2 regions of the Embleya sp. NPDC005971 genome follow, and region 2 is predicted to be linked to the other one. Evidence: predicted binding sites of a transcription regulator. Region 2 holds the regulator's gene; the other holds the start of a gene.
What was found. The regulator HrcA, encoded in region 2, represses chaperone genes, less so after heat shock. The targets are predictions, from matches to a motif close to TTNGCACTCNGNNNNNCNGAGTGCNAA.
Positions count from the first base shown of each region.

Region 1 (15,284 bases), on a different contig from region 2:
TTCCTCAAGGAGAAGCAGGCCGGCTCGGTGTTGTTCGCCGGTGACGACCTCGGCGACCTCGCCGCGTTCGAAGCCGTCGAGGAAGTACGCCACCAGGGCACCGCCGGCCTCACCGTATGCAGCGGCTCGGCCGAGGTGCACGCCCTCGCCGAACGCGCCGACCTGATCGTCCCCGGCCCGGAGGGCGTCGCCGACCTGCTCACCGGCCTGGCCGACCACATCGCGCCGGACAGGGCCTAGACCGGCTCGGCGGGTGTGGGTGCCCGGTCGGGATCGGCCGGGCACGGTTCGGGGGTTGCCGTCGCGACCGCGAAGCGGGCCCGCGGATCCAGGAGCAACGCGACCATCGCGCCCGCCGGTTGCGCCGTCTCCACCCGCAGGTCGGGCTCCACCCGGACGCCGTGCTCGGCCAGCGCGGCGCGCGCGCTCGCATATCGGTCCGGCGTCAGCCGATACGCGCACGGCATCGGCCCGACCGCGCCCAGGCCCGCCGGGACGTTGTCGGCCCCGGCGAAGTACACCGCTCCGCCACCGCGCGCCGCCCGCTCCCGGGACGTGCGCACCGCCGCCGTGATCGCCTCGCCGCGTTCGGCGGCCATCCGCAGCGTGGCCTGCGCGGCCACCAGGTGCGCGGCCACCCGCCGCCGACCCAGCAGGCCCGGATCCGCGCGCTCCAGCGCCGAGACGGGCCGGGTGGCGACCTCGACCAGCACCGCCACCGCGTGGTCCAGCGCGGCCGCGTTGCGCAACAACCGCTCGTCCCCGTCGCCGCCGAGCGGCCGACCGGTGTCCTCCTCCCCGTAGACACCTGCCGCCCAACCCGCCGCGGGCAGTGCCGTGCCGATCCGATCGCGCGCCAACTCGACGGCCAAGGAACGCAGTTCGGGGGCCACGTTGAGATTGCGCGGCCACAGGTACAGGGCCGGCGTGGAGTTCGCCGTATCCGCCGGCACGGTGAACTCGTGCAGGTCGTGCACGATGTGCGGGCGCGCCTCGCGGAGCACCCGGCGGATCGCCCGCGCCTCGGGCGTGCTCACCGCCACGTGGTCCCGGTTGAGATCCACCCCCTCGGCGGTCGCCCGGGTGCCCGCCGCCGATCCGTCCGGATTGGGCGTGGCCAGCACCAACACGGTGACGCGCTCCAGCAGCCGACGTCCCGCCGGCGAGCGGTCGGCGGCCAGGTCCCGGATCAGCTTCAGGCAGGACTCCCGACCGGCCGGCTCGTCGCCGTGCTGGCCGCAGACGAACAACACCCGGACCGGCTCGGCCACCGAGCGGGTGCCGGCCACGGTGATCAACTCCAGCGGCCGGCCGCGCGTGCTCGTGCCGACCCGGGTCACGGTGACCCGGGCGGCGCCCCAGCCGGCCCGCTCCGGGCCCGGCGCCGCCGCGACCAGGTCGCGCAGGTAGTCCCGCTCCTCGGCGAGGGTGGTCCACAGCGTGCCACCGCGCCGCTCGAACCCGGTCGGCACCCGGCCGGCGCGCCCACCGCCCACCGGGGTCGGCGCGAGCACGACCCCGGCCACCAGCGCCATCGCGAGCACCGTCCGCGTCGCCCACACCCGCATCCCGACCCCATCCCCTCGTGCCCACCAGGACAGCCACCGCCTCGCCGCGCCACACCCACACGCCGCACCGCACCGCACCGCGCGCAGCCACGCACCGGGCCGCGCTCCGCCGCGTCCCCCACCTCACCGCGCCACGCGCCACACCACACCGACCCGGCCGCGTTCGCGCGGCTCGCACGTCGGGAACCGAGCATGGCGCGGCAAAGGCGGTTGATGGCAGAGCCGGACTGGCCTAGGCTCGCTCATTCCGCTGTCCCACCCAGTGCAGTGATCGGGAACCGTCTTCGGCGCCCGGCACCGGTGGGCCGCGCGGGCCGCCGCCTTCGGGCATCCGGCCCGCGCCCTTCGCAGGGGCGCACCAGGACGTGGCATCGCACACGGCCGGGCTCCGATTTGTCGCCGCCTCGAACCGGAGAGTCATGTCCGCGCCCGCCACCACCGGCCCCGCTCTGCCCACTCCCGACCCGCTCGGTGTCGAACGCGCCTACCTGGACGCCTCCCGCGCCGCCCTGCGCCGGATGCGCGAGGAGACCGAGGCCCTGGACCTGCGCGACGTCGGCGCCACCGCCGTCGCCAACGAGACCGCCCAACACCTGATCGCCAAGCGCATCGCCGCACTCGCCGACCACGCCGGCTCGCCGCTGTTCTTCGGCCGGGTCGACGGCCGATTCGCCGACGGCGTCGAGGGCGTCGAACCGGCCGAGGTGAGCGCCGACCCGAGCAAGCCCGTCGAGTCCTTCTGGATCGGCCGCCGACACGTCCACGACGAACTCGGCGACCCGATGGTGGTGGACTGGCGCGCCCCGCTGTCCCGCGCGTTCTACCGGGCCAACCGGGCCGAACCGCTCGGCGTCGAACTGCGCCGCCGCTTCGGCTGGACGACCGGCGAACTGACCGCGTTCGAGGACGAGCACCTGACCGACCCGGACGAGGCCGACACCGCGAGCGGCATCCTCGCGGCCGAGATCGAGCGCCCGCGCATGGGCCCGATGCGCGACATCGTGGCGACCATCCAGCCCGAGCAGGACGAGATCGTCCGCTCCGACCTGGGCCGCACGCTGTGCGTACAGGGCGCGCCCGGCACCGGCAAGACCGCCGTCGGCCTGCACCGCGTGGCCTGGCTGCTGTACGCCTACCGGGACCGCCTCGCCCGCAGCGGCACCCTGGTGGTCGGCCCGAACCGGTCCTTCCTCGACTACATCCAGCAGGTACTGCCCGCCCTCGGCGAGATCGAGGTCGGCCAGACCACCGTCGAGGACCTGGTCACCCGCACCTCCAAGATCAAGGTCCGGGCATCGGACGAGGCCGTGTCCGGCACGATCAAGGGCGACGCGCGGATGGCCGAGGTGCTGCGCCGCGCGGTGTGGTCCGGCCTGAGCGCGCCGACCGAGTCGGTGGCCGTGGTCCGCGACTCGCGCACCTGGCGGCTCCCGGTCCACGAGGTCGAGGACCTGGTCACCGCGCTGCGCACCCGCGACGTGCGCTACGGCGCGGCCCGCGACATGCTCCGGCAACGCATCGCACACGCGCTGCTGACCAAGATGGAGGAGCGCGGCGAGTCCCCGGACGACCGGGTCCAGGACGCGGTCGCGCGCAGCCGACCGGTCAAGGCCGCGGTGGACGCGATGTGGCCGGCGGTGGACCCGCTCAAGCTGGTGTTCCGCCTGCTCGGCGACGCCGACTTCCGGGCCGCGTGCGCGGACGGCGTGCTCAGCGCCGAGGAACAGGCCGCGATCGGCTGGGCCACGCCGCCGCGCGGCGTGGGATCCGCCCGCTGGACCATGGCCGACGCGGTGCTCGTGGACGAGACCGCCGACCTGCTCTACCGCACCGGCGGCTACGGGCACGTGGTCATCGACGAGGCGCAGGACCTGTCCCCGATGCAGTTGCGGGCGGTGGGTCGGCGCTGCTCCACCGGCTCGGCCACCGTGCTCGGGGACATCGCCCAGGGCACCACGCCGTGGGCCACCCCCGGCTGGACCCAGACGCTGCGGCACCTGGGACACGAGGGAGCCAGGATCGAGGAGCTGACCCGGGGCTTCCGAGTGCCGCTCCAGATCCTGGAGTTCGCCAGTCGGTTGTTGCCGCTGATCGCGCCGGGCCTGGCGCCCGCGTCCTCGGTCCGCCAGGCGGCGGGCGCCCTGGAACTGCGCCCGGTCCCGGCCGACGAGCTGGCCCTACGATCCGCCCGGGCGGCGATCGAACTGCTCGACCACGAGGGCTCGATCGGGCTGATCTGCGCCGACGCACGGGTGCCCGAGGTGGCCGCCGCACTGCGTGCGGACGGCGTCGCGCACCGGGTCCTGGGCACGGACGACGCCGACCAGGCCCGGATCAGCGTGGTACCCGCGTCGCTGGCCAAGGGCCTGGAGTTCGACCACGTCGCGGTCGCCGAACCGGCCGAGATCGTCGACGCCGAGGCCCAGGGACTGCGCCGGCTCTACGTGGTGCTCACCCGCGCGGTGTCCGGCCTGATCGTGCTGCACGCCCGCCCGCTCCCGGAACCGCTGGCGGCCCCGGCCGTCGCCGGCTGATCGGGCCGGGATCGGCCGGCGAACGGCGGGTGATCGGCATGCGATCGGCATCCAATACGAGTGAACCGCGTGTGTCGAACCGGTTGGTGGTCGGCTTCGCTCGCTCGTTCTGCCATGCTGGCCGGGTGGAACGCATCCAGGAGTCCGCGACCGTGACGCTGCGGGACCAGTGGGCCCGGCTCGTCGGTGGGCACGCCGAGGCCGGCGCCGTCGTCGAGAGCCTGCTGGCACGCTATGCCGAGCCGCACCGCCGCTATCACGACACCGACCATCTGCGCACCGTGCTCGACCTGATCGGCGAGCTGGCCTACGAGGCCGACGACGTCGACGCGGTGATGCTCGCCGCGTGGTTCCACGACGCGGTCTACGACCCGGCCCGGGCCGACAACGAGGAGCGCAGCGCACGGCTGGCCGAGCGCGGCCTGCGCGAGGCGGGCGTGGCGCCGGACCTGGTCGCCGAGACGGCGCGCCTGGTCCGGGTGACCGCCGAGCACGCGCCCGGCGAATCCGACCACAACGCGCACGTGTTGTGCGACGCGGACCTGGCCATCCTGGCCGCCGACCGCGAGCGCTACGAGGCGTACACGGCGGCGGTCCGCGAGGAGTACGCGTTCGTCCCCGACGAGGCGTTCCGGGCCGCCCGCGCCGCGGTGCTGCGCGACCTGATGTCGCTGCCCCGGCTGTTCCACACCCGACTGGGCGCGGCCCGGTACGAGGAGGCGGCCCGCTACAACATGCGCGCCGAGCTGGAGCGCCTGGAGGGCACCATCCCGCGCCAGCAGTCCTGACCCGCCGTCGACCCGGTCAGCGCGGACGGTAACGCTTGCGTTGCCGCAGCCCCGCCGCGGTCAGCCGGGTCACCAGTTCCCGACTGGAGACCGGCTCGGCCCCGTTCGCCAGCGCCCTGGCGTACAGGTCGGCCGGGACGTCGTAGTGATCGCGGTCGAACGCGCGTTCCGGCGCGCCGAGTTCGCGTGCGAACGCGTGCAGCTCGGCATGCGAGACGTCGCTGACGAGGTGCGACCACAGCCGCCCGCGTCCGGGCCAGGCCGGGGGATCGATGAGGAGAGCCACGCGGTCGATTCTCGTATACGTCGCGATCACGCACACTTGTGGACCATGAGCAAGGATCCCACCGACGTCGCCCTGTTGACCGCCCGCGCCCTGGTCCTGGCCGATCTGCGCACGCACGGCGTCGAGACCCCCGAGACGGTGACCGTGGTCGAGCACGCCCTGGTCGAGCGCAAGTGGTGGGTCGAGCAGTGGCCCGACGGCGCCGCGTACGTCCCCGGACTGATCGGGCAGGACGTCCAGGAGGCGCTCGCCGAGAACGGCACGGTGTGGCCGCCGTGCCCTCGGCACGACGACCACCCGCTCTACCTGGAACCCGAGCTGGGCGAGGACCCGCACTGGGTGTGCGAACGAGACGCCGAGGCGATCGCCCCACTCGGCGGCCTCACCGCGACTCGGCCGCCGAACGAGCGCGCGGTCAACGACGCGTAGATCGGCCGATCGCCGCCCAGCGCATACGCGCCGACCAGCCGCTCGCTCGCGGCCCGACCCACGGTGACCCCGGCATGCGTGTGCTCCGGGACCAGCGCCACCGGGTGCGCGTCGGCGTCGCCCAGGGTGTGCTCGGCGCGTCGCTGCTCCTCGGCGTCGGCGGCCCGCAGCGCCTCGGCGAGCACGTCGTACGGGTCCCCGGCCGCCGCGCCGTCGCCCCCGGGCAGGTGCAGCACGGTCCGGCTCGGCGGCGGATCGCCCGGATCGTGCAGACCGTGGCGGACCGCCTCCGCGCCGTAGCAGGACCTGATCAGCGGCTCCCACATCGCCGACCAGTAAGCCCGCGAGGGCGCCCGCTCGATCCCGGCGATCTCGCCGTCGAGCAACACCACCGCGCCCACCTGATCCTCGACGCACTCGAACTCGGCGACGAAACGTTCGAGTTCGAGCGCGAAGTGCTTCAGGAACAGCACCAGGTTCCCGGTCTCGGCGAGGCCGGAGGAGGCGTTGAAGCGCTGGACGGCCGACCACAACCGGCTGTACCCGTCCGCGTCCGCACCGGCCGAGGCGGCGGCCCGCAGCGCGAGCGGCAACACCGCCAGCGGCTGCGGCCCCTCCGGGATCAGCCCGGCCTGGGTCTGCTGCACGCACATCGCCGCGTCGAACGCGAGCCGACCCGAGGGCTCGACCAGCGCCGCCCTGGGCATCGCGTGGTCCTGCGCGCTGCGCTCGACGATCACCGCGAGATGGCACGGGACCAGCGCGACGTGCGGCGTGTGATTGACGAAGGTGAGCGTGCCGTAGTTGCTCGTGCCGATCCACAGATCGGTCGGGAGCGCGACGGTGGGCGCGTCGCACGTGTCGCCGAGCAGCGGCAGCACCTGCATCCGGCCGACGCTCTGCACCGGGCCGAGGGTGCAGCCGGCCAGCAGCTCGCCGATCGGCAGCGGGGCGTGGGCGATGGTGTTCATCCGGTCACCTCCAGGTGGGCCAGGCGCAACAGGGCGGGTACGGCGGCGGCCGGATCGATGGTCAACATCAGCCGGCACCAGGCGAGTTCGAGCGCTTCGGGACGATGGACGGGGGCGAGCGGCAGGTCCGGCGCGTAGCCGCGCAGACCGGTCGCCTCGGCCGCGAGCACGGGCGAGAGCTGGACCACGGGCACCGCGACGCCCAGGGTGTGGGCCGCGTCGAGCACCTGCGCGAACCGCCCGGCGGGCGCGTTCTCGTAGCCGTCGCCGATCACCACGATCAGCTCGGCACCGGTGCGCAACGCGGCGACCAGGGCCTCGGCCGCCGAGGTGGCCCCGGCGGGCCGCACCAGTCGGCCGTCCGGGACGCCGCCGATCCACACGTCGTGGCACTCGGCCGCCGCCGCCCGCAACGCGTCGCGCAGCGCGAGCACGGTCGCGATCGGCCGCAGCGGCTGGTCGAGGCCGCCGCGCATCGACGCGGATCCGTCCAGCACCAGGGCGATCCGGCGGTCGGCCAGGTCGAGCCCGGCCGCACCGGCGGCGGCCCGCCGATCCAGCGCCGCGGCCAGGTCGTCGGTCATCCCGGTGGCGAACGCGTACAGGTAGAGCCGGACCGCGTCGTAGCGGTCCAGGTCGACCCCGACCTCGACGCCCGCGCGCTCGGCCTGCCGCTGCCCGGCGAGCCGCTGACCCGCGGTCAGTCGCTCGGCGGTCAGCTCCAGCACGCGCGCCGGCTTCTCGTTCGGATGAAATCGGCCGCGCAGCCCTTCGAGCGTCTCGAACGGCAGCGCGGCGCCCGCGGCCAGGTCGGTACGGGCGGCCCGATACGCGACCGGGAGCGGCAGCGTGTACGGGCCGTCGGCGCCGAGTACGAACGCGACGCACTCGCGCGCGAGCGCCGGATCCGCCGCCCAGCGGTCGATCTCCCGGGCCAGGATGCGCTGTTCCTTGGCATCGAGCCGTGCGCTGGCGAGCAGCCTGGTCAGGATCGAGCGCAGGATGCCGCTCATCCGCAGCCCCCACGCGTGCCGCAGCGCGTCGGCGAGCTTGTCCCGGTAGCGCACCGACCACAACTCCAGCGATGCGGAGCCCAGGACGGTGCGCAGGATCAACCGGCGCACCCGGGCGTTGTTCACCCGCCGCTCGGCCAGCAGACCGAACAGCTTGAGCCGACGCGGCACGGTCAGCGCGGCGACCGCGTCGTACACGGCGGTGCCGTCGTCCTCGTGGGCCGGCGTATCCAGCAGGTGCAACACGCCGAGCTGCCGGCTGCGGTCGGTGGCCCCGGGGGAGCACACGAGACCGGCGTACAGGCGGCGGTCCAGCGCGACCATCGCGCGGTGCGCGTCCTGCTCCAGGGCCAGTTGCTCGTCGCGGGTGTTGTAGAAGGAGGCCCGCCCGGTCGCGGCCACCGCGACGTCCAGAAAACGAACGACGGTGGCGGCGGCCTCGGCACGGGCCGGATGGTCGGCGCTCAGGGCGCGCAGGATTTCGGTCATCGGAAGGCTCCCCCGTGGGCACCCGGGGTAGATCGCGGGTCCGGTATGTGGTCCCCGGATCAACCGTGGGACCGCTTCCTACCGATGGGAAACGGCTCTGTACGAACACGCAGTTCCCCGGGTGCAATGGCGTGCGACCGCGGGCAGGTCACGGGTCCCGGACAGGGATTCGAACCCCAAGCACCCCGAAAGCGCTTGTACGCCAAGACAGAAGGAACACGTAGTTCCCGCGGTCGCATCACGAGCCTACGAGCGAGCGACCGCCGATGCCGGCGAATATCGGCTCAGCGGGGGAAGTCCGAGGTGTCCGGGTCGATCCCGAAGGGTTCGGGGATCCTGATCGTTTTGCCGTATGCAACGTGAAGGAACTGTCGGTACGGTCCACCATCGGGTTCGGAGAACAGGGTTACGGACGGTCCTGTGGGATCCCAGCGGTCGACGACCGGTTCGTGCCCGTGTAGGGGTGGTGGCGACATCGTGATGTTCTCTCCGTCGAACTCGGCGCGCCGGCCTTCGGGCACGTCCAATCCCTGCCACATGGTCACGATTTCGCGCCAGGCGACGCCCACATCGATCCCGGGTGCGGTCGTCTCGTCCACCTCGCCTACCTCGATCCATGCCGTACGAGAACGACGCCAAGGCCGCCCGGAGACCATTTCAGGGTAAGTCGCCACCCCCACTCGAACGAGCGAACACGCGGAAACGCGAACGAGGCGGCCCCCCGAAGGGGACCGCCTCGTTCGTCGAACGACCGGCCGTGCGGGTCCGGCGACCCTCAGCGGATCAGAAGTCCATGCCGCCCATGTCCGGAGCGCCGCCGGCCGGGGCCGGGTTCTTCTCCGGCTTGTCGGCGATGACGGCCTCGGTGGTCAGGAACAGCGCGGCGATCGACGCGGCGTTCTGCAGCGCGGAACGGGTGACCTTCGCCGGGTCGATGATGCCCTCGGCGATGAGGTCCACGTACTCGCCGGTCGCGGCGTTGAGGCCGTGACCCGGGGTCAGGTTGCGCACCTTCTCCACAACCACGCCGCCCTCGAGGCCGGCGTTGACCGCGATCTGCTTGAGCGGGGCCTCGACGGCCAGGCGCACGATGTTCGCGCCGGTGGCCTCGTCGCCGTCCAGCTCGAGCTTGTCGAACGCGATGGTGGACGCCTGGAGCAGGGCCACGCCACCACCGGCGACGATGCCCTCTTCGACGGCGGCCTTCGCGTTGCGCACCGCGTCCTCGATGCGGTGCTTGCGCTCCTTGAGCTCGACCTCGGTCGCGGCACCGGCCTTGATGACCGCCACGCCGCCCGCGAGCTTCGCCAGGCGCTCCTGGAGCTTCTCGCGGTCGTAGTCCGAGTCGGAGTTCTCGATCTCGGCGCGGATCTGGTTGACCCGACCCGCGACCTGGTCCGAGTCACCGGCGCCGTCGACGATGGTGGTCTCGTCCTTGGTGACGACGACCTTGCGGGCGCGGCCGAGGAGTTCCAGACCCGCGGTGTCGAGCTTGAGGCCGACCTCCTCGGAGATGACCTGGCCACCGGTGAGGATGGCGATGTCGCCGAGCATGGCCTTGCGACGGTCGCCGAAGCCCGGGGCCTTGACGGCGACGGACTTGAAGGTGCCGCGGATCTTGTTGACGACGAGCGTGGCCAGGGCCTCGCCCTCGACGTCCTCGGAGATGATCATGAGCGGCTTGCCCGACTGCATGACCTTCTCCAGCAGCGGGAGGAGGTCCTTCACCGAGGTGATCTTCGAGTTGACGATGAGCACGTAGGCGTCTTCGAGGACGGCCTCCATGCGCTCCATGTCGGTCGCGAAGTACGGCGAGATGTAGCCCTTGTCGAAGCGCATGCCCTCGGTGAGCTCGAGTTCGAGACCGAAGGTGTTGCTCTCCTCGACGGTGATGACGCCTTCCTTGCCGACCTTGTCCATGGCCTCGGCGATCATCTCGCCGATCAGGGGGTCAGCGGCGGAGATCGAGGCGGTGGAGGCGATCTGCTCCTTCGTCTCGACGTCCTTGGCAAGCGCGAGAAGCTGCTCGGAGACGGCCTCGACGGCCTTCTCGATGCCACGCTTGAGGGCCATCGGGTTCGCGCCGGCGGCCACGTTGCGCAGGCCCTCGCGAACGAGCGCCTGGGCGAGGACGGTCGCGGTCGTCGTACCGTCACCGGCGACGTCGTCCGTCTTCTTCGCGACCTCCTTGACCAGCTCGGCACCGATCTTCTCGTACGGGTCCTCGAGCTCGATCTCCTTGGCGATGCTCACACCATCGTTGGTGATGGTGGGCGCACCCCACTTCTTCTCGAGCACGACGTTGCGGCCCTTGGGGCCCAGCGTGACCTTGACGGCGTCGGCGAGCTGGTTCATCCCGCGCTCGAGGCCGCGGCGCGCTTCCTCGTTGAACGCGATGATCTTGGCCATGTGGTGAAGTCCTCCCAGAACGGGGGTGAGTGCCGGACCGCACTGGCGCCCGCGACGGACGACCCGACCACCGCGAGGATCCCTCCCTCACGGGTGCCGAGCCTCACCGGCCCGGTCCGTTTCTGTCACTCTCACATCCAGAGTGCTAACGCCAATGATTAGCACTCGACCATGCCGAGTGCAAGCGCAACGGCGGGTCCCGACCCCTCCGCGCGTACCCCCGCGCGTGTCGCACGTGGGGCCGGGTCCGGCGGGGTCGCGCCCACCGTGATCGCCCGCGCGACGGGGCGCCCGCGCGCCGGGGGCCGGACGCGGGCACGGGCCCGGACGCACAACGACCGGGGCCCGGCCCCCGCGTGGCGGGAAGGCCGGGCCCCGGTCACCGATCGAACCCGATCCGCCGATCCGACGAGGGATCGGCGGGGAGAACGGGAGATCGGACAGGATGTGTGCTGCGGTGTGTCGTGCAGTCCGTGGTGTGTGGACCGTTTCAAGCAGAGGAGCGGATTGCTCCCTGGTTCAGGCGGTGACGCGGACCATGTCGGCCTGCGGCCCCTTCTGCCCCTGCGAGATCTCGAACTCGACTCGCTGCCCCTCCTCGAGCGTCCGGTACCCGTCCATCTGGATCGCGCTGTAGTGGACGAAAACGTCCGCACCACCGTCGACCGCGATGAAGCCGTACCCCTTCTCCGCGTTGAACCACTTGACGGCGCCCTGAGCCATTCCTAACTCCCCTGTTACTGGCCCTTTCACGGATACTGCACGTCGCAGCTCCGGGTTCGTATCCAGAAGGACCCGGCCTTCCGCTACGACCGCGGCTGAATGTATCCGGACGGATGCCCGGAGCAACAGGTCAATCGGACGACAATTCCCGAGTGAATAAAACTCGCATTCCTCGCGAATTGTCATGAAGGCCGTATTTCAATTCATCAGGAAAGCGACTTTCTGCACAAAACGGATGTGATCCCGACCACGGGTTTACCGACGCGTCGCCGCCAAAGCGCGGAAATGGACCTGTTTAAACACGTGTAACGCACAACTTCGAGGAGACCAAGAAATCCGCCGCCCGGAGCCCCGGACGGCGGATTTCTCGGTTCCGTTTCGGGCCCGACTCGATGAAGATCGGGACCGTCGGCCTATCGCGTCAGCAACCGCCGGCGACCGCCGGGATGATCGAAACGGTGCCCTTGTCGGGGATCGCCGTGGCAAGCCCGTCCGCGAAGCGCACATCCTCGTCGTCCACGTACAGATTCACAAAGCGACGCAGCTTGCCCTCGTCGTCGAGGATGCGCGCGCGAATTCCGGCGTGGTCCTTTTCCAAGGCACCCAGAACCTCGGCGAGGGTCGTCCCCTCGGCGGACACCTCGGCCGCCCCGCCCGTGTAGGTGCGCAGGATCGTCGGGATGCGAACGGAGACGCTCATGCCAGGCCGGCCTTTCGGAAGGAATCCAGAGTGGGTCGAATGGTCGCGGTGGCGCCGGTGGTCGGCGTGACCGCGTCCAACGTCTTGAGGCCGTCGCCCGTGTTGAGCACGACCGTCTCGGCGTCCGGGTCCAGCGCGCCGGACGCGAGCAGCTTGCGCAGGCAACCGACGGTCACGCCGCCCGCCGTCTCGCCGAAGATGCCCTCGGTGCGCGCCAGCAGCTTCATCGCCTCGACCACCTCGGCGTCGGTCACGTCCTCCACCGCGCCGCCGGTGCGCTTGCACACGTCCAGCACGTAGGGGCCGTCGGCCGGGTTGCCGATCGCGAGCGACTTGGCGATCGTGTCCGGCCGCACCGGGCGGATCACGTCGTGGCCGGACTTCCACGCGGCGGCCACCGGGGAGCACCCGGTCGCCTGCGCGCCGAAGATTTTGTACGGCGCGTCCTCGACCAGGCCGAGCGCGATCAGCTCGCGGAAGCCCTTGTCGATCTTGGTGAGCTGCGAACCGGACGCGATCGGGATCACGATCTGCTCGGGCAGTCGCCAGCCGAGCTGTTCGGCGATCTCGTAGGCGAGCGTCTTGGAACCCTCGCCGTAGTACGGCCGCAGGTTCACGTTGACGAAGCCCCAGTCCTCACCGGCCGGGTCGCCGATCAGCTCCGAACAGAACCGGTTGACCTCGTCGTAGGTGCCTTCGATGGCGACCAGCTCGCCGCCGTAGACGGCCGCCGTGACGACCTTGCCGGCCTCCAGGTCGGCCGGGATGAACACGCAGCTCCGCAGGCCCGCCCGAGCGGCGGCGGCACCCACCGCGCCGGCCAGGTTGCCGGTGGAGGAGCAGGAGAGGGTGGTGAAACCGAAGGTGCGGGCGGCCTCGACGGCGATCGCGACCACGCGGTCCTTGAAGGAGTGCGTCGGGTTGCCCGAGTCGTCCTTGACGTGGAGCTTCGCGATGCCCAGCTCGCGGCCCAGGTTCTCGGCCCGGACGAGCTTGGTGAAACCGGGGTTCAGATTGGGGCGGGAGGCGACGTCGGCCGAGACCGGCAGGAGCGGCGCGTAACGCCAGATGTTCTGCGGGCCGGCCTCGATCTGCTCGCGCGTCACGGTGCCGAAGTCGTAGGCGACCTCGAGCGGGCCGAAACAGGACTCGCAGGCGTACTTCGGGCCGAGTTCGGTGCGTTCGCCGCACTCGCGACACGACAGCGCGACGGCCGGACCGAAGGGGGTGGAGGTGGCGCTGGTGGAGCGGGTGGCGGTGGGTGTCGCCATGGCGAGGGCCTTTCTGTCCTCATCTTTACCCGTGGGGTCCCACGGGCCGGACTTGGCACCTGTCCGACCGCCGGCGCTCGCTCGCGCCGAAAGCGCGTCACGAGGAATGACGATCGGATGGTTGCCGGGGCTTCAACGGGCCGTTCCCTCTGCCCCTCTGGATGAGCTGCTATGGCGGTGGACACACCCTTCGCAAGGTGGCCGGTCCGCGTTTGTCCGGCTCGACGTGCGATCGTCGTATCCGGTGACGACGACTGTAACCGAACCGGTGCCGCGTCGATCATCCGGTCCACCTCGCGAGACGATAAAGGGTGGCCGCGACCGAGGCCGGAGCACCGGCGACGACAGGGGAATTCGAACGTGCAGCCCGAGGTGAGCGCCTGGCTTCGACGACGGTCCTCCGTCGCCGCCGACTGGCCCGTCGACAAGCTTCTTGACGCCAAACGCGACACCCGGGTCAGCGTCGTCCTGCCCGCGTTGAACGAGGCGGCGACCGTCGGGGACATCGTCAAGGTGATCCGGACCGAGCTGATCGAGCGATCGCCGCTGGTGGACGAGCTGGTGGTGGTCGACTCCGGATCCACCGACGACACCGGCAGGGTCGCCGCCGACGCGGGCGCCCGGGTCGTGCACCGCGACGACATCCTGCCCACGCTGGCGACCGTGCGCGGCAAGGGCGAGGTGTTGTGGCGCTCGCTCCTGGTCACCGACGGCGACATCGTGGCGTTCGTGGACGCCGATCTGAAGGACTTCTCGGCGGACTTCGTCACCGGGATCCTGGGCCCGCTGCTGACCGACCCCTCGGTGCAACTGGTCAAGGCCATGTACGACCGGCCGCTGGAGATCGGCGACACGATCGTGCCCGCGGGCGGCGGCCGGGTCACCGAATTGGTCGCACGCCCGCTGCTGAATCTGCATTGGCCGGAACTCGCCGGTTTCGTCCAGCCGCTCGGCGGCGAATACGCGGCCCGGCGCTCGCTCCTGGAACAGTTGCCCTTCCCGTGCGGCTACGGCATCGAGACCGCGATGCTCGTGGACACCCTGCGCCTGGTCGGCCTGGACGCGATGGCCCAGGTGGATGTGGGCGTGCGCCGACACAGCCACCAGGACGAGGCCGGGCTCGGCCGGATGGCGGCGGAGATACTCCAGGCCGTCGAGCGTCGACTGCGCCGCGGCCCCACGGGCGCGCACCCGGACGAGCTGAGCACCGCGCTGACCCAGTTCGAGCGGGACGAGGAGGGTTTCCGGCTGCGTACCCACGACGTCGCGGCCCGGGAACGGCCGCCGATGACGACCGTGCCCGAGTACCGCGCGCGGACCCGCCTGGTCGACCGCTGAGGGCGATTTCCGGCCGGCCGCCGGACAGGCCCTAGTCGCCCAGCACCGCGCCGACCCGGCGGGCGCACTCCTCCTCGTTCGCCCGCACCCGGGCCAGCGCCACCGCCTCACGCTCGATCGCCTGCCGCTGATAGGCCACGTCGACCGCGTACCAGGTGCCCGCCACGTCGTACTGCGTCTTGCAGGCCACCGTCGCCCTCGCCGCGGCGATCTCGCGCGCGCTCGGTGTGGGCGTGTCCCACGCCGGATCACCGCCCGCCGCCAACGGGTCCGGGTAGTCGAACCCCTTCGCGCGCATGCAGGTCGACCACTGCGCCAACACCCGAAGCACCCGGGGATCGGCCCGCGATCGCTCGAACGACTCCACGTCGAGTCGACCCGGCAGCGCCGCGCGCTCCAGCGCCGGATCCACGCCCAGCGCGAACCGCGCCCGGCCCAGGCAGCCCGGCCCCGGCCGATCGCGGCCCTCGGTCGGATCCGGCGGCACCCCGTCCGCGCCCGCCTCGCCGTACAGCGCCACCGCCAGCTCCCGGCTCGGCGCCGGCCCGCTCGGCTTGTCCGTACCGCCGGCGACGGCACCCGGCGGCCGAAAGCCCCAGGTGCCCACCTCGACCGCGTCGCCCACGCCGTACCGGCGCTCGGTGCGCGACTTCGACACCGGCCCACCGGCCGCGGCCGGCGGCGCCTGGTAGGTCAGGCCCAGCGGGGCCAGGCAGTCCCGGATCAGCACCAGCTCGGCCGAGGCCCGCCGGGCACGCTGCTCCG
Region 1 is NZ_JBEXUX010000038.1:44,600-59,883, reverse strand. It holds gene otsB (trehalose-phosphatase) at 1-240, shown strand, start outside; gene ABZ374_RS29305 (M14 family metallocarboxypeptidase) at 237-1,568, opposite strand; gene ABZ374_RS29300 (AAA family ATPase) at 1,988-4,102, shown strand; gene ABZ374_RS29295 (metal-dependent phosphohydrolase) at 4,174-4,890, shown strand; gene ABZ374_RS29290 (DUF4031 domain-containing protein) at 4,907-5,176, opposite strand; gene ABZ374_RS29285 (hypothetical protein) at 5,222-5,605, shown strand; partial or broken gene ABZ374_RS29280 (DUF6569 family protein) at 5,899-6,258, opposite strand; gene ABZ374_RS29275 (hypothetical protein) at 6,573-8,078, opposite strand; gene ABZ374_RS29270 (hypothetical protein) at 8,363-8,677, opposite strand; gene groL (chaperonin GroEL) at 8,862-10,487, opposite strand; gene ABZ374_RS29260 (cold-shock protein) at 11,007-11,210, opposite strand; gene ABZ374_RS29255 (MoaD/ThiS family protein) at 11,632-11,910, opposite strand; gene thrC (threonine synthase) at 11,907-13,181, opposite strand; SAM riboswitch class I at 13,198-13,349, opposite strand; gene ABZ374_RS29245 (glucosyl-3-phosphoglycerate synthase) at 13,542-14,519, shown strand; gene ABZ374_RS29240 (hypothetical protein) at 14,551-15,284, opposite strand, start outside.
Region 1: the regulator HrcA is predicted to act here: its motif matches at 10,646-10,672, upstream of groL (chaperonin GroEL).

Region 2 (15,284 bases):
CAGCGCGCCGGTGACGGCCTGCTGCACGATGTCGCCGATCCGGGGCAGGCCCTGGCGGATCAGTTCGGGCGCGCGGACCGCGATCACCGCGCGCAGTTCGTCCGGGGTCTCCGCGCCGTCCAACGTGTGGTCGATCTCGGCCTGGGTGTAGCGCCACCACTGCGGGGCCATGCCGCCGACCGCCTGCTGCGCGCGCTGGGCGCCGGCGCCGAGCAGGCGTGCGGTCTCCCCGTGTTGGGCCCGGACGAAGGCGGCCATGTCGGCGATCCGGGCGCCCGCGAGCTCGGCCTCCTCGGCGTCCAGCCGCTGCTGGGCCAGGGTCACCTCGCGGCGCAGTTCCTCGAGCAGGTCCTCCAGGAGCCGGAGCAGGTGGTCGGATACCGCGACGATGCGCTGACGCTGCATCAGGTCCCGGAGTCGGGTCAGCGTGCGAGGAAACTCCTCGGCCCAGTAGGCCTGTTCCGGTCCGCGCAACGGTCGTCCGGAGGCGAGCCGGACCACCGGCTCGGCGGCCACCGGCTCGATCACCGGATCGGCCACGCCCAGCATCCGGGCGAACCGCTGCCGGACGTGGGCGAGCAGATCCTCCCGCTCGTCCTCGTCGATGTGGTCCATCTTGGTGACCAGGACGATGCAACGGCGCAGTTGCCCGGGGTCGAGCGCGTCGGTCAGGAACTCGGCCAGCGACACCGGCGAGGGCGACGTGGACGCGGTGAGCACCGCCGCGACGTCGGCGATGTCGCGCATCACCGTGCGGGTGATCTCGGTGTGTCCGACCCGGGCGTTGGTGCCGGGAGTGTCGATGATCACCAGCCCGTCGCGCAGTGCCTCGGCGGGGTGGCGCACCTCCAGGCTTTGCACGTGCGGCGCGATGGTGTCGTCGGCGGTGAGCAGCCGCAGGACGCCGGCCGTGTCGTCGGGCACGGCCACGTGCGGGGCCAACTGGGCGAGCATCCCGCCGAGCGGACTGGCCGCGCCGGTGTAGCGCCCGGAGGGGTAGACGTAGCGGTATCCGTCGCCGTTGAAGCGCACCTCGACGGCGAACTCGTCACCGTAGGTGATCCTGGTCGCCGCGCCCGTGGTCGGCAGCGCCGAGGTGGGCAGCAGGTCCTCGGCCAGCAGTGCGTTGATGAACGTGCTCTTGCCGGCCGAGAACTCGCCGATCACGGCGAGGTAGTACCGATCGTCGCGCAGTCGCGTCTCGATCTCGCGAATGCGTTCGGTCAACTGGGTCAGTCGCTCCTGGTCGCCGACGATGCGGCGCACCATGGCGAGTGCGAAGTCGAGATGGTCGGAGGTCTCGGTGAGCGCCTCGACCACATCGCGTCGCTTCGAACGATCCCCGGCCATGCCGCGAGAATCCACCACCGCGCCCCCTCCCGACGGTGCCCTCCCCGATGTACGGGCGATCCTGCCACGCGGGCCCGAATCCCGTCTCGATGCAGGCATAGCCGATCCACGCGACCGCCCCCACCGGACCGATTAGTCCGAAAAGTAGGCATTCGTCGCATACTGGTGCTGTATGGGTACCTCGGCTCGTCCGGCGAGCCGATGGCGATGCGATCAGGAGACGCCATGTTCGAGGAGGCCCAATATCTGGCCCCGGTCACCCGCAGGGCCGACGGCGGAGTCCAGGTCGAGCTGTCCCGCAGCCACCCGGGGTTCGCGGACGCGGTGTATCGCGAGCGGCGCAACCGCATCGCGGAGCTGGCCCTGAAGCACCACCGCGGCGACCCGATCCCGGAGGTCGAGTACACCGAGGAGGAGCACGAGGTCTGGCGCCTGGTCTCGCGCGAGTTGTCGATCGCACACGCGGAGTACGCGGTCGCGGACTATCTGGAGGGTGCCGCGCGGCTGAAACTGCCGACCGACCGGATCCCCCAGTTGGAGGAGGTCGGCGGCGCGTTGCAACCGCTCACCGGGTTCCGTTACCTGCCGGCGGCCGGCCTGGTCCCGCTGCGCGACTTCTACGGATCACTGGCCGACTCGTACTTCCACTCGACGCAGTACATCCGCCACCACAGCGTGCCGCTCTACACGCCCGAGCCGGACGTCGTGCACGAGGTGATCGGGCACGCGAACATGCTCGCCTCGGACCGGTTCGCCGCGCTCTACCGGGTGGCCGGCGAGGCGGCCCGCCGGGTGGAGAGCCGCGAGGCGCTGGAATTCGTTTCCAAGGTCTTCTGGTTCACCCTGGAATTCGGCGTCATGCACGAGGCGGGCGTGCTCAAGGCGTACGGCGCGGGGATCATGTCGTCCTACGGCGAGATCCGCGAGTTCCGCACCGTCGACATCCGCGACCTCGACCTGGTGTCGATGGGCACGATGCAGTACGACATCACCCACTACCAGGACATCCTGTACGCGGCCCGCTCGATGACCCAGTTGGAAGACGTCGTCGGGGCCTTCTGGGCCGACTGCACCGACGAGTCGATCGCCGCACTGTGCGCCGCGGCGAAGACCCCGTAGCCCTTCGTTCACCCGTGCGGGTGATCGGGCAGCACGTTGCCCGGTCGTCCGCACGGGCGGCTTCGCGGCCGGTCGGGCCGCCCGCGAGGACCCGCTAGACCCGGCGTACGAAGACCCGGCCGAAGTCGCCGCCCGTGGCCAGGAGGGTGCCGTCGGCGGAGAAGGCGAGGCGGCGTACTCGTTGGTCGTCGTGGCCGGGCAGGGCCCGCCCGTCGGCCTCGCGCAGTTCCGCGTCGTACACGTGCAGCGTGCCGGTGCGACGGCCGCCGACCGCGAGTCGCTTGCCGTTCGGTGAGTAGGCCCACGCGTAGCACGTGTTCCAACCGTTCGGGTGGTGCGGGTCGGTGAAGTGCCAGGCCGGCTCGCCGGTGTCGATCGAGATGGCGAACGGCCCGTGCACCCGGCCCCGGTTCACCAGGAGCAGGGTCTCGCTCGGATCGAAGCCGAGGTCGCCGATCTCCCACGCGAGCGGCACCCGGGCCGCCAGGCGAGCGGTCGCCACGTCCCACACCTCGACCTCGTTGGTCGAGTCCTGCATCGCGTCCCGGTGCCCGTAGACCAACCCACGACTGACCCGCCACACCGCCAGCAGCCGGCCCGACGCGGACAGCGCGGCGGCCCGGCACTCGGTGGTCGACGAGTCGGTCGAGACCTCGCACACCTGCGCACCGGCCGCGTCCAGGACCCGCACCCGGTCGCCGGAGTCGAAGACCACGAGTCGTTCACGGGCCGCGTCCCAGGACGGCTGCACGGTGTACGGGTTGAACAGGGCGTCCTCGAACTGCCGGTAACCGGCGAGCTGTTCCTCGCGCAGGGTGACCAGGTCGAGCCGACGCGTGAACCCGCCGACGGTGTAGACCACCGCCGATCCGGTCGCGTCGAACAACACGCTGCGGATGCCGGTCGGCCGCTCGTCCGTCGGTACCGCGTGCACCGTGCGCCGGATCCCGGTGGCCACGTCCACCAGGCGGATCGCGCCGTCGTAGGCGATCAGCACCGTGTGCCCGTCCGGATGCAGGTCCAGCGCCCGCGACGCGGTCTTGCCCGGCGGCATGAACTCCAACACCACCGGATCCTCCGGCCCGCCCAGCCGGACGAACCCGGCCCGCAGCGCCTTGCCCACCTCCCGACGCAGCGTCACCACCGCGGCGGCCGGATCGGCGAACTCCTTGCGGGTCTGCCGAGCCGCCCCCTCCCCGGACCACGCGGCCCGGACGAACTCGGCGCCGTCCACGGCGAAGGATCGATACTTGGGCCCGGCCGAGTCCGGCAGTACGAGCGTGACCTGTTCCTGTCGCATCGGAGCACGGTAGGGCACGCGGGAGACACGGTGACCGCCCGGTCGCCGAGCGGTCACCGTGTCGGACCGGGGCTATTCGAACGTGGCCGCCGCCTCGCGCAGCGCGCGAACGACCGTCTCCGGGTCGTAGGGGGCCGGTGGCCCCGGGGTGTAGGTGACCGCGGTCAGGTCGCCCGTATAGCGGAACGAGCGACGGCGCTCCCACAGCGGCCAGGACACCGGCGACTTGCGATCCACGCCGACGCTGATCCCCTGGAGCGGCGCCATCCCGATCAGGATGTGCACACCCTCCAGCCAGGCCACGTCCTCGCCGTCCACCGCGACCGTGAAGTCCCAGCGAAAGTGCGGCCGCGCGTGTGCCCGGAGCACCACCACCCGGGTGCCCGGCGCCAGTTCGCCCGCGTCCACCTCGTGCAGTTCGCCGTACTCGTTGTAGGCGAAGAACAGCCGGCCGTCCTCGACATAGACGCTGTACCCACCGCCCTGATCGCCGTGCGAGACCAGCACGCCCTGATCGGCGGCCCCGTGCCCGCCCAGTTCGATGGACACCTCGAAGTCCCGGAAGGTGATCAGCTTCGCCGAGCGATAACGCTCCAGCTCCGGCGTGCCCGCGAGCAACCGCACCGGCCGGCGCAGCCGCTCCTCGGCCGGCCCACGCAGCGCGAGCCCCCCGCCGTCGGCCAGCGGGAACACCCCGTTGCGCCACGCGGCGGCCTCCCACGCGGCGGCCAACTCCCGGACCACCTCCGGATGTCGGTCCGCCAGATCGTCGATCTCGGTCGGATCCGCGGTGATGTCGTACAGCGCCCATTCCTCGTCGTCGTACGCGTCGCCCGCCCGGTGGTGCGTCACCAACTTGTAGGGGTGGCGGTAGTAGCTGCGATTGCCGACCATCTCGCTGTACTGCTCGCCATGCCGCGACTCGGCGGTCGGATCCGCGAGCACGTTCGTGAACGAGGTCCCGTCCAACTCCTGCGTCGGCGCGCCCGATCGTTCCGGCGGAACCGGCACACCGGCCAGGTCGAGCAGCGTGGGCAGCACGTCGGTGACGTACTGGTACTGCGGCCGCACCCCGCGTTCGCGCAACCCGGCCGGCCAGGAGATCACGAACGGCACCCGCACCCCGCCCGCGTAGGTCTGGCCCTTGTACAGCCGAAACGGCGTGTTCGAGGCCATGCCCCAGCCGCGCGGATAGTGGATCAGGCTGCGCGGCCCGCCGATCAGGTCCGGGTCCAGCTCGATGTCGCCGCGCCAGTCGGCGGGCTTGGCCGGGTGCTGATTGAACCGCTTGAAGTAGGCCCGGGTGCCCTCGGCGCCGCCCTCGCCCGTGCCGCCGTTATCCGAGGTGAACACGATGACGGTGTTGTCCAACTCGCCGAGCGCCGCCAGGGTGTCCACCAGTCGGCCCAGGTTGTGGTCGATGTTCGCGACCATGCCCGCGTAGACCTCCATGTACCGCGCGTACAACTCCCGGGTCCGCGGCTCCAGGTCGGCCCACGCGCCCACCTCCTGCCCGGCCTCGAAGTTGCGCCGGGGCAGCCGGGTGCCCGGGTCGAACAGCCCGGCCGCCCGCTGCCGGTCGAAGCGCTCCTCGCGCAACACGTCCCAGCCCCGGTCGTAGCGGCCCCGCTGTGCCGCGATGTCCGCCGCCTTCGCCTGCAACGGGCCGTGCACCGCGTTGTGCGCGACATAGAGGAAGAACGGCTTGTCGTGGTCGTGCGCGCGCAGGCCCTTGATCATCGCGATCGCCTGATCGGTGATGTCGTCCGTGTAGTAGTAGTCCTCGGGCAGCTCGTCGATGTCCAACGGCGAGTTGTCCCGAACCAGTTGGTGCGGATGGAACAGGCTGGTCAGCCCCTCCAGGACGCCGTAGTACCGGTCGAAGCCCTTCTGGAGCGGCCAGTTGCCGCGATGGTCGGCCGTATTGGACGCCGAATCGCGCACCAGATGCCACTTGCCGACCGCGAAGGTCGCGTAGCCCGCGTCGTGCAGGGTCTGCGGCAGGGTCGGGATGTCGTCCGAGATCTCCATGCCGTAGCCCGGGAAGCCGGGATCGGCGTTGGCCACCATCGCGTAGCCGACCCGGTGCGGATTCAGGCCGGTGAGCAGCGCCGCCCGGGCGGGGGAGCACAGCGGCATCGTGTGATAGTTCGTCAGCCGCAGGCCCCGCTCGGCGAGTCGGTCCAGAGTGGGAGTGGGGATCTCCGAGCCGAACGGGCCGATGTCGCTGTAGCCCATGTCGTCGATCAGCACCACGACCACGTTCGGCGCGCCCGGACGGGCCGCACGCGGTTGTGGCCAGGCCGGCTCGGACGTGGCGAAGGTGCGGCCGACCCGGCCCGGGAAGCCCTGGTACGGATCCCGGTGTCGTTCGTCGGGAATGGGCACGTGACGCTCCTTCAGACTGCCTCGGCCGCACGCACGGCGACCGGAACGGGGGAGGGGACGGCGGCCAACAGGGCCTTCGTATAGGGGTCCTGCGGATGCGCGACCAGATCGTCGGCCGGGCCGGTCTCCACCACACGGCCCTCGCGCAGCACCACGATCCGGTGGCTGATCGAGCGCACCACCGCGAGGTCGTGCGCGATGAACAGCAACGCCAGACCCAGTTCGGCCTGGAGCTCGGCGAGCAGGTTGACCACCTGGGCCTGCACCGAGACGTCCAGGGCGGACACCGCCTCGTCGCAGATCAGCACCGAGGGCGCGGGTGCCAACGCCCGGGCGATGCCGATGCGTTGCCGCTGCCCGCCGGAGAAGTCGCGGGGCAGGCGGGAGGCCGCGGCCGGATCCAGACCGACCCGTTCGAGCAACTCCAGGACCCGTGCCCGGCGTTCCAGCGGCGTGCCGATGCGCTGGGCGTGCAGCGGGTCGGCGACGATGTCGCCGACCGTCATCCGCGGGTTGAGCGAGGCAAACGGGTCCTGGAAGACCATCTGCACCTCGCGGGCGAGCCGACCCTTGCCGGCCACCCGGATCACCCCGCGATCGGGCTTGTGGATGCCGACGATCGCCCGGGCCAGGGTGGACTTGCCGGAACCGGACTCGCCGACGACGCCGAGCGTCTCGCCCGGATACAGCACCAGGTCCACGTCCGTCAGCGCGGCCACCGCCGGCCGCCTTCGGGAGCGGAACGACTTGGATACGCCGCGTACTTCGAGCACCGGCGAGGTCGGATCCGGTGCGTTGCGCCGGATCGGCCCGGGCTCGTGGGCGGGTGCCTCGGTCGGCGGCACCCAGCACGCGCTGCGCACGTCGTCGGTGACCGGGACCAGGTCCGGTTGTTCGGTTCGGCACCGGTCGATCACCGCGGCGCACCGGTCCGCGAACGCGCAGCCGAGCACCGGCAGCGCCAGGTCCGGCGGGGTCCCGGGGATCCCGGCGAGTCGGGTGCCGGCGGGGGTGTCCAGGCGCGGCACCGCCCGCAACAGTCCGGCGGTATAGGGGTGTCGAGGTGCGGTGAGCACCTCGGCGACCGGACCCTGCTCGATCACCCGACCGCCGTACATCACCGCGACCCGGTCGCAGCGTTCGGCGACCACCCCCATGTTGTGCGTGATCAGCAGTACGGCGGTGCCCAGTTCGCGGCGCAGCGTGTCCAGCAACTCCAGGATCTGCGCCTGCACGGTCGGATCCAGCGCGGTGGTCGGCTCGTCGGCGATCAGCACGTCGGGCCGGTTGGCCAGGGCCAGTGCGATCATCACCCGCTGTCGCATGCCGCCGGAGAACTGGTGCGGGTAGCCGGACACCCGGGCGCCCGGGATGCCGACCAGCTCCGCCAGCTCGACCGCACGGGCCTCGCGGGCCCGTCGGTCGCCGAACCCGTGGGCGCGCAGTGCCTCGTGCAACTGTCGGCGCACCGTCAGCAGCGGATTCAGCGACGTCATCGGGTCCTGGAAGACCATGCCGATGCGCCGCCCGCGCACCCCGACCAGTGCCGCCTCGGACGCCGTGACCAGGTCGGTGTCGCCGTCCAGCAGCACCGAGCCGCCCACGATCCGGCCCGCGGGCGGCAACATCCGGGCCAACGCGAGCGCGGTCGTCGACTTGCCCGAGCCGGACTCGCCGACGACGCCCAACATTTCGCCGACGGCCAACTCCAGGTCCACGCCGCGTACCGCGTGCACCGGGCCGCGCTCGGAGTCGAAGACGACCCGGAGGTCGTGCGCGGCCAACAGCGGGGTGCCGGCCCGGATTTGTGCGGGCTTGTCGATCGTGACGGTCATCGCCGGACCCCCTTGTTGAGTGCTTCCGCGATCAGGTTCAGGCCCAGCACGAACGCGCTGATGGCGACGAGCGGGCCGATGGCGTAGCTCGGGTGGTCCTGGAGGTGCATCACCGAGCCACTGACGATCGAGCCGAGCGAGGGCTCGGGCGGACGCACGCCGATGCCGATGAAGCTCATCGCGCCCTCGACGATCACCGCGATCGACAACGACACGGCGATCTGTACGACCAGGGGATCGGCCGCGTTCGGCAGGATGTGCCGGACCAGCAGCCGGACCCGACCGGCGCCGCCGACCCGGGCCGCCAACGCGTATTCGCGCTCGCGGTGGGACAGGATCGCGCCGCGCAACATGCGGCCGAACGCGGGCGCCTCGACCACCGCGATCACCACGATCACCGTGCTCTTGCCGGCACCGAGCACGGCGGTCACGGTCAGGCCCAGGATCAGCCCGGGAAACGCGAGCACCAGGTCGAACGCGCGCTGCACGACCACGTCCGCCCACCGCGACGTCACCGACACCAGCGCGAGCAGGCAGCCCGTGAGCGCGCCCAGTGGTACCGCGCTCACCACCACGATCAGGTCGGTGCGGATCCCGAACAGCACCCGCGACCACAGGTCGCGGCCGATCTCGTCGGTGCCCAGCGGATGCTCCCCGCTCGGCCCCAGCAGCGCGTCCGCGGTCTGGAAGGTGGGTGCGTACCGGGTCAACAGCGGTGCGGCCAGGCCGAGCAGGACCACCAGGGCGACCACGGTCAGCCCGGCGATCCCGCGCGGTGTGCGCAAGCCCCGTATATAGGGGTTGCGCGCCCGCTTCGTGGGCGCGATCGGTGCCGGGGTCTCGTCGACGATCACTGCGGCGCTCATCCCAGCCTCACCCTCGGGTCGAGCAGCGCGTAGGCGATGTCGGTCAGCAACTGCACGAGCACGTACACCCCCACGAGCAGCAACAACAGCGTCTGGACCACCGGGTAGTCGCGCCGGGCCACGCCCTGTTCGGCGAGCTGACCCAGTCCGGGCCAGGCGAACAGCGCCTCCACCACGACCGCACCGCCCAGCAGCGCGCCGACCTGCATGCCGAGCACGGTCAACACCGGGGGCAATGCGTTCGGCAGCGCGTGCCGCCACAGGATCCGCCGGGGCGAGACGCCCAGCGAGCGGGCGGTGCGCACGTAGTCCTCGCTGAGCGCCTGGCGCACGCCGTCCCCGAGGTAGCGGGCGAGCACCGCCGAGCCGGGCAACGCCAGGCACAACGCGGGCAATACCAGGTACTGCAACCCGATCACCGGGTCGGCCACGATCGACTCGTGTCCACCCGGCGGCAACAACCGCCAGGTCACCGCGAACAGCAGCACCAGCAACACCCCGGTGACGAACACCGGCACGGTCAGCGAGACCGAGTCGACCGCGCTCAGCAGCGCGCGCGGGACACGGCCGCGGGCGGTGGCGCCGAGCACGCCGAGGACCGGGCCGAGCACCAGCATCAGCACCAGGGCGCCCAGCGCGAGCGCGAGCGTGTTGCCGAACCGGGCCCCGATCAGGTCGGTGATCCGCCCGCCGATCAGGTACGACCGGCCCGGGTCACCGGTGAGCAGGTCGCCGATCCAGGAGAAGTACTGGGCCGGGAAAGGCCGGTCGAGGCCGAGGTCGGCGCGGATCGCGGCGACCGTTTCGGGGGAGGGATCGGAGCCCGCGAGCGTGGTCGCCGGATCGCCCGGGATCAGCCGCAGGATGGCGAAGATCGCGAACGAGGCGAGCACCAGCACGAGCAGGGCCGAGGGCAGTCGGCGAAGGAGGTAGCCGCTCATCTCAGCCCGCCAGGTACGCGTCGTCGAGCACGGTCGCGTTGTAGCGGTTCTGTCGCACGTCGCGCAGCTTCGCGGTGGCCGGCTGCACATTGGTCAGCACCGCGAGGTCGATGATGAACTGCCGGTCCAGCAGCGCCCGACTCAGTTCGGCGTAGGCGACCCTGGCCGCCGCCGAGCGCGCGTCGGTCTGGTTCCAGGCGCGTTGCACGATCTCGGTGTACGCGGGGTCGACGAACTTCGAGGTGTTCCTGGCCTCGTTGAACGGATACGCGCTGACCGCGAGCGTGGCGGGCTGGTTGGACGCGAAGCCGTGCGTGCCGGTCCACAGGGCCGGCATCGTCTGCGCGATCAACCGGGCCTGGAACTTGGCCGGATCCAGCGGTTCGAGGGTGGTCTGGACACCGACCCGGGCCAGATCGAACTGCACCATCTGGGCCACCGCCGGAGCCGTGCTCAAGAACGCCATCGGCAGGTCGAGGCCGCCGCCGTGGCCCGCCTCGGCCAACAGCGCCTTGGCCCGGGCCGGGTCGTGCGGGTAACGATTCGCGTCCGCGTCGGTGTATACCGGCGAGGACTTGGGCCACGGCGCGGCCGAGGCGAGCCCGTAGCCGCCCAGCGCCTGCTTGACGATCCGGTCCCGGTCGACCGCGAAGGACAGTGCCTGGCGCACCCGCTGGTCGTCCAGCGGGGCGACCGAGGTGTTCACCCCGAGGTAGATGTTGCCCGAACCCTGGTCGTATTCGCGCAGATCGAGCGCCTTGTCGTCGCGCAACGGCACGATGTCGCGCCCACCGAGGCCGGCGGCCAGATGGCTCTGGCCGCTGCGCAGCGAGGCGATCAGCGCGTCCGGCTGCGGGACCACCCGGATCTCCACCGCGTCCAGGTAGGGCCGCTCGGGCACCCAATACCTCGGATTGCGGTCCAGCACCAGCGAGGTGCCCGGAGTCCAGGTCTTCCACACGAAGGGGCCGGTGCCGACCACGTTCCGGCCCAGCACCGCGTCCTCGACCGACTCCTTGGCGGAGATCACCATGAACTCGAACAGGTCGAAGATGTTGGCCACGGGATGGGCCAGCCGCAGCGTGATGCGATGCGGCGAGGCGATGTCGAAGCCGGTGACCGCCAGCGCGGTGGCCCGCAACTGGGCGCTGCGCTGCGGGTTCTGCAGGTTCTGCACCGCGAACACCACGTCCTCGGCGGTGAACGGGCGCCCGTTGTGGAAGACGACGTCCTCGCGCAGGGTAAGCGTGATCGCCTTGCCATCCGGCGCGATCTGCCATCCGGTGGCCAGTTCGGGTTGTGGATCGAGCCCGCCGGGGGCGTAGTGGGTCAGGGTGTTGAAGACCAGCCGATGAATGCTGAACATCGGGCCCTGGGTGAACAACAGGGCCGGGGTCAGATCGGCGAGGGTGGCCACTCTGAGTGTGCCGCCGCGCCTGGGTCTGCCCGCCGCCCCGGCCGGCGCGGTCTTGTCCCGGTCCACCGCCGAGCGGCAGCCGGCGAGGCCCAGCAGGGCGGCGCCCGTACCGATTCCCTGGACGAGCCGGCGACGGCTCAACATGTCAACGAAGGTGGGTGAAACGGACATTCTGACTCCTGGAAGGCAGGTTTGCGCGCACGCCGAATCGCGGCCGGTTCGCACGCGAACGGCATCGGGGCGTGGCGAGGGAGACCGTCGGCGGACCCGGGCAGGGGTCGGCCGCACGCGGTCGGGTGCGACGCACGGTCGGGGGAGAGCCGGGAAAAGTGCCCGCGCGGTGCCGAGCGGGATCAGGTGCGCGTGGGCGCGCCGATCGTGGGGGTCACGCGCGGTTCGGGGGTGGTCCTACCGGGAGTGTGGAACTCCGGTCAGCGGACGGGCCGGACGGCACAGATCGCGCTGGCCTGTCGACGAAGGTCGACATGGCGGCGCGTCACGAGGCCGACGTCACGGTGGTTCACGAAATGGAGAGTTGCAGCCGGCTGCTGCGGTGGTCAACGAACAATCCGCCCGCGTCTCACATCTCGGACGGTGCTGTCACGAAATCGATCAATTCCTCCACCTTTCCCAGCAGCGCCGGCTCCAGGTCGCGGTACGAATCCACCGCCGCGAGGATCCGACGCCAGGCCCGCGGCGGGTCCACCGGCCAGCCGAGCGCCGTGCAGACCCCTTCCTTCCAGGGCACTTCGCGCGGTACGTCCGGCCAGGCCGCGATGCCCACCGACGCCGGCCGGACCGCCTGCCACACGTCGATATAGGGGTGTCCCACCACGAGCACCTGATCGCCGGTCACCCGCGCGGCGATCCGGCTCTCCTTCGAACCGGGCACCAGGTGGTCCACCAACACGCCCAGCCGCCGACCCGGGCCCGGCGCGAACTCGCGCACCACCGCCGGGAGATCGTCGATGCCTTCCAGATACTCCACGACCACGCCCTCGATCCGCAGGTCGTCGCCCCACACCCGCTCGACCAACTCGGCGTCGTGCCGACCCTCCACATAGATCCGACCGGCCCGCGCCACCCTGGCCCGAGCGCCACGCACCGCCACCGAACCGGACGCGGTCCGCCCGGGGGGGCGCGCCGGGCCCGGCGCCCGCGGGCGGACCAGGGTGACCACCTCGCCGTCGATCAGGAAGGCGCGCGGATCCAGCGGGAAGACCCGGAGCCGGCCGTGCCGATCCTCCAGCGTGACGGTGAACCCCTCGGGCGTCTTCTCCACCCGGACCACCGCGCCGCAAAAGCCGGTCGAGGCCTCCTCCACCACCAGATCGCGTTCGGCCTCGACCTCGGGGACGGGCTTGTCCTTCTTCCATCCCGGGATCAGCGACTCGGGTCCATAGCTGCGCATGGCAGTGACGCTAGTCGGGTGACGGTACGTCAGTCCGGTACGACGCGCCCGGCGGCGACCTCGGCCAGCCAACGGTTCTGCCGAACCACGAACTCCTCGTCCACCACCGCACCGTGTCCGGGCAGCCAGACACTCGCGTCCAGCGCACGCACCCGGGCCAGCGAATCGCTCCACTCGGCGGCGAACGCGTCCGAGCCGAACAGCGGCGGCCCGCTCTCCTCCACCATGTCGCCGGCGATCAGCACCCCGCAGTCGGGCACGTGGACGACCACATCGTGGTCGGTGTGTCCACGGCCCGGCGCGTACAAGACCACCTCACGCCCGCCCAGGTCCACCGTGACCGGCTGCTCCCGGGCCACCAGGCGGGTCGGCGGCACGATCCGCGCGGCATTCATCAGGCCAGGGTCGAAGCCGTACGAGATGCCGCTCGCGCGACCGGCGTCGCCGCGCCGCTCCAGATACTCCGGCAGCTCCGCGTGGCCCCAGATCTCGGCGTCCGGGAAGGTCCGCAGCACCTCGTCGTTGCCGAAGCAGTGATCGAAGTGACCGTGTGTGTTCACCACCGCGACCACCCGGTCGGGCAGCCCGTGCGTGGGCAGCTCCCGGGCGAGTGAGGCCAACAGCTCTGCCGCCTCGCGGTCGTGCGATCCGGTGTCCACGAGCAGGATCCCGTCCCGGCCCGTGACGACCGCCACATTCAGTTCCAGGCCGGGCAGCCGGCGGCGCAGGACGCCCGGTGCGATCGGCTCCCAGGTGGCGTGTTTCGGCTGTTCGGCGCGTAGCATGCGTCAACCTTGGCACGGACGCAGGGGTACGGTCCGGATCGGGTGACCCGTACACTGGCACTCGGCGGGACGGAGTGCCAACCAGCACGACGAATCGCCGCAGACGGGACACGGCAACGGGTGGAAGAACCGGTCAGGGAGGTGCGCACCATGCTCGACGATCGTAAGCAGGACGTGCTGCGCGCCATCGTGCAGGACTATGTGGCGACCCAGGAACCGGTGGGTTCCAAGGCGCTCGCGGACCGACACAACCTCGGGGTCTCCCCGGCCACCATTCGCAACGACATGGCCGCGCTGGAGGAGGAGGGCTACATCACGCAGCCCCACACCAGCGCCGGTCGCGTGCCCACGGACAAGGGCTACCGGCTGTTCGTCGACCGCCTCGCGGGTGTCAAGCCGCTGTCGGGCGCCGAGCGTCGGGCGATCCAGACCTTCCTGGCCGGCGCGGTGGACCTGGACGACGTGGTGGGCCGGACGGTGCGGCTGCTGGCGCAGCTCACCCATCAGGTCGCCGTCGTGCAGTACCCCTCGCTGACCCGCTCGACGATCCGGCACGTCGAACTGCTCACCCTCGCGCCCACCCGGGTGATGCTCGTGCTGATCACCAGCACGGGTCGGGTCGAGCAGCGGGTGATGGACACACCGGGCCCGGTCGGCGAGAACCTGCTCGCCGACGTCCGGGCGCGGCTGAACAGCCGGATCACCGGCAAGCGGTTCGCCGATGTGCCGTTGCTGATCCAGGATCTCGCCGAGCCGTTCACCGCCGAGGAACGGCCGATCGTGGCGGGCATCCTGGCCACCCTGCTCGACACCCTGGTCGAGCACAAGGAAGAGAAGGTCGTCCTGGCCGGGACGGCCAACCTGACCCGTTTCGGCATGGACTTCCCGAACACGATCCGCCCGGTCCTCGAAGCACTGGAGGAACACGTCGTGCTGCTGCGCCTGTTGGGCGAGGCGACCGACCCGGGCATGGTCGTGCGGATCGGACACGAGAACATGCACGAAGGACTGGCCGCGACCTCGGTGGTCGCCGTCGGATACGGCAGTGGGCAGGAAACGCTGGCGAAGCTCGGGGTGCTCGGGCCGACCCGGATGGACTACCCCGGAACGATGGGAGCGGTGCGCGCCGTGGCTCGGTACGTCGGACAGATTCTCGCGGAGTCGTAGAGTTGGCTACCGATTACTACGAGGTCCTCGGGGTACGGCGGGACGCCACCCCGGAGGAAATCAAGAAGGCCTTCCGCCGGCTTGCTCGGGAGCTGCACCCGGACGTCAATCCGGACCCGAAGACGCAGGACCGGTTCAAGGAGATCAACAACGCCTACGAGGTCCTCTCGGACCCGCAGAAGCGACAGATGTACGACCTCGGCGGCGACCCGCTGTCCTCCGGGGGCGGCGGGGGCGGCGGCTTCGGCCAGGCCGGCTTCGGCTTCAGCGACATCATGGACGCGTTCTTCGGCCAGGCCAGCCAGCGCGGACCGCGCTCGCGTACGCGCCGCGGCCAGGACGCGATGATCCGGATCGAGATCACCCTCGAAGAGGCCGCGTTCGGCACCACCCGGGAGATCCAGGTGGACACCGCCGTCACGTGCAACACGTGCAACGGCGAGGGCGCCGCCCCGGGTACCTCGGCACAGACCTGCGACATGTGTCGCGGGCGCGGCGAGGTCAGCCAGGTCACCAAGTCCTTCCTGGGCCAGGTCATGACGTCGCGGCCGTGTCCGCAGTGTCAGGGCTTCGGCACCGTGGTCCCGCACCCGTGCCCCGAGTGCGCGGGCGACGGCCGGATCCGCGCGCGGCGCACGCTCACCGTCAAGATCCCGGCGGGCGTGGACAGCGGCACCCGGATCCAGCTCGCGGGCGAGGGCGAGG
Region 2 is NZ_JBEXUX010000001.1:162,036-177,319, forward strand. It holds gene ABZ374_RS00710 (dynamin family protein) at 1-1,350, opposite strand, end outside; gene ABZ374_RS00715 (phenylalanine 4-monooxygenase) at 1,576-2,469, shown strand; gene ABZ374_RS00720 (hypothetical protein) at 2,564-3,769, opposite strand; gene ABZ374_RS00725 (arylsulfatase) at 3,842-6,157, opposite strand; gene ABZ374_RS00730 (ABC transporter ATP-binding protein) at 6,169-7,992, opposite strand; gene ABZ374_RS00735 (ABC transporter permease) at 7,989-8,858, opposite strand; gene ABZ374_RS00740 (ABC transporter permease) at 8,855-9,799, opposite strand; gene ABZ374_RS00745 (ABC transporter substrate-binding protein) at 9,801-11,360, opposite strand; gene ABZ374_RS00750 (putative leader peptide) at 11,648-11,740, opposite strand; gene ABZ374_RS00755 (DUF3097 domain-containing protein) at 11,797-12,627, opposite strand; gene ABZ374_RS00760 (MBL fold metallo-hydrolase) at 12,657-13,412, opposite strand; gene hrcA (heat-inducible transcriptional repressor HrcA) at 13,563-14,579, shown strand; gene dnaJ (molecular chaperone DnaJ) at 14,582-15,284, shown strand, end outside.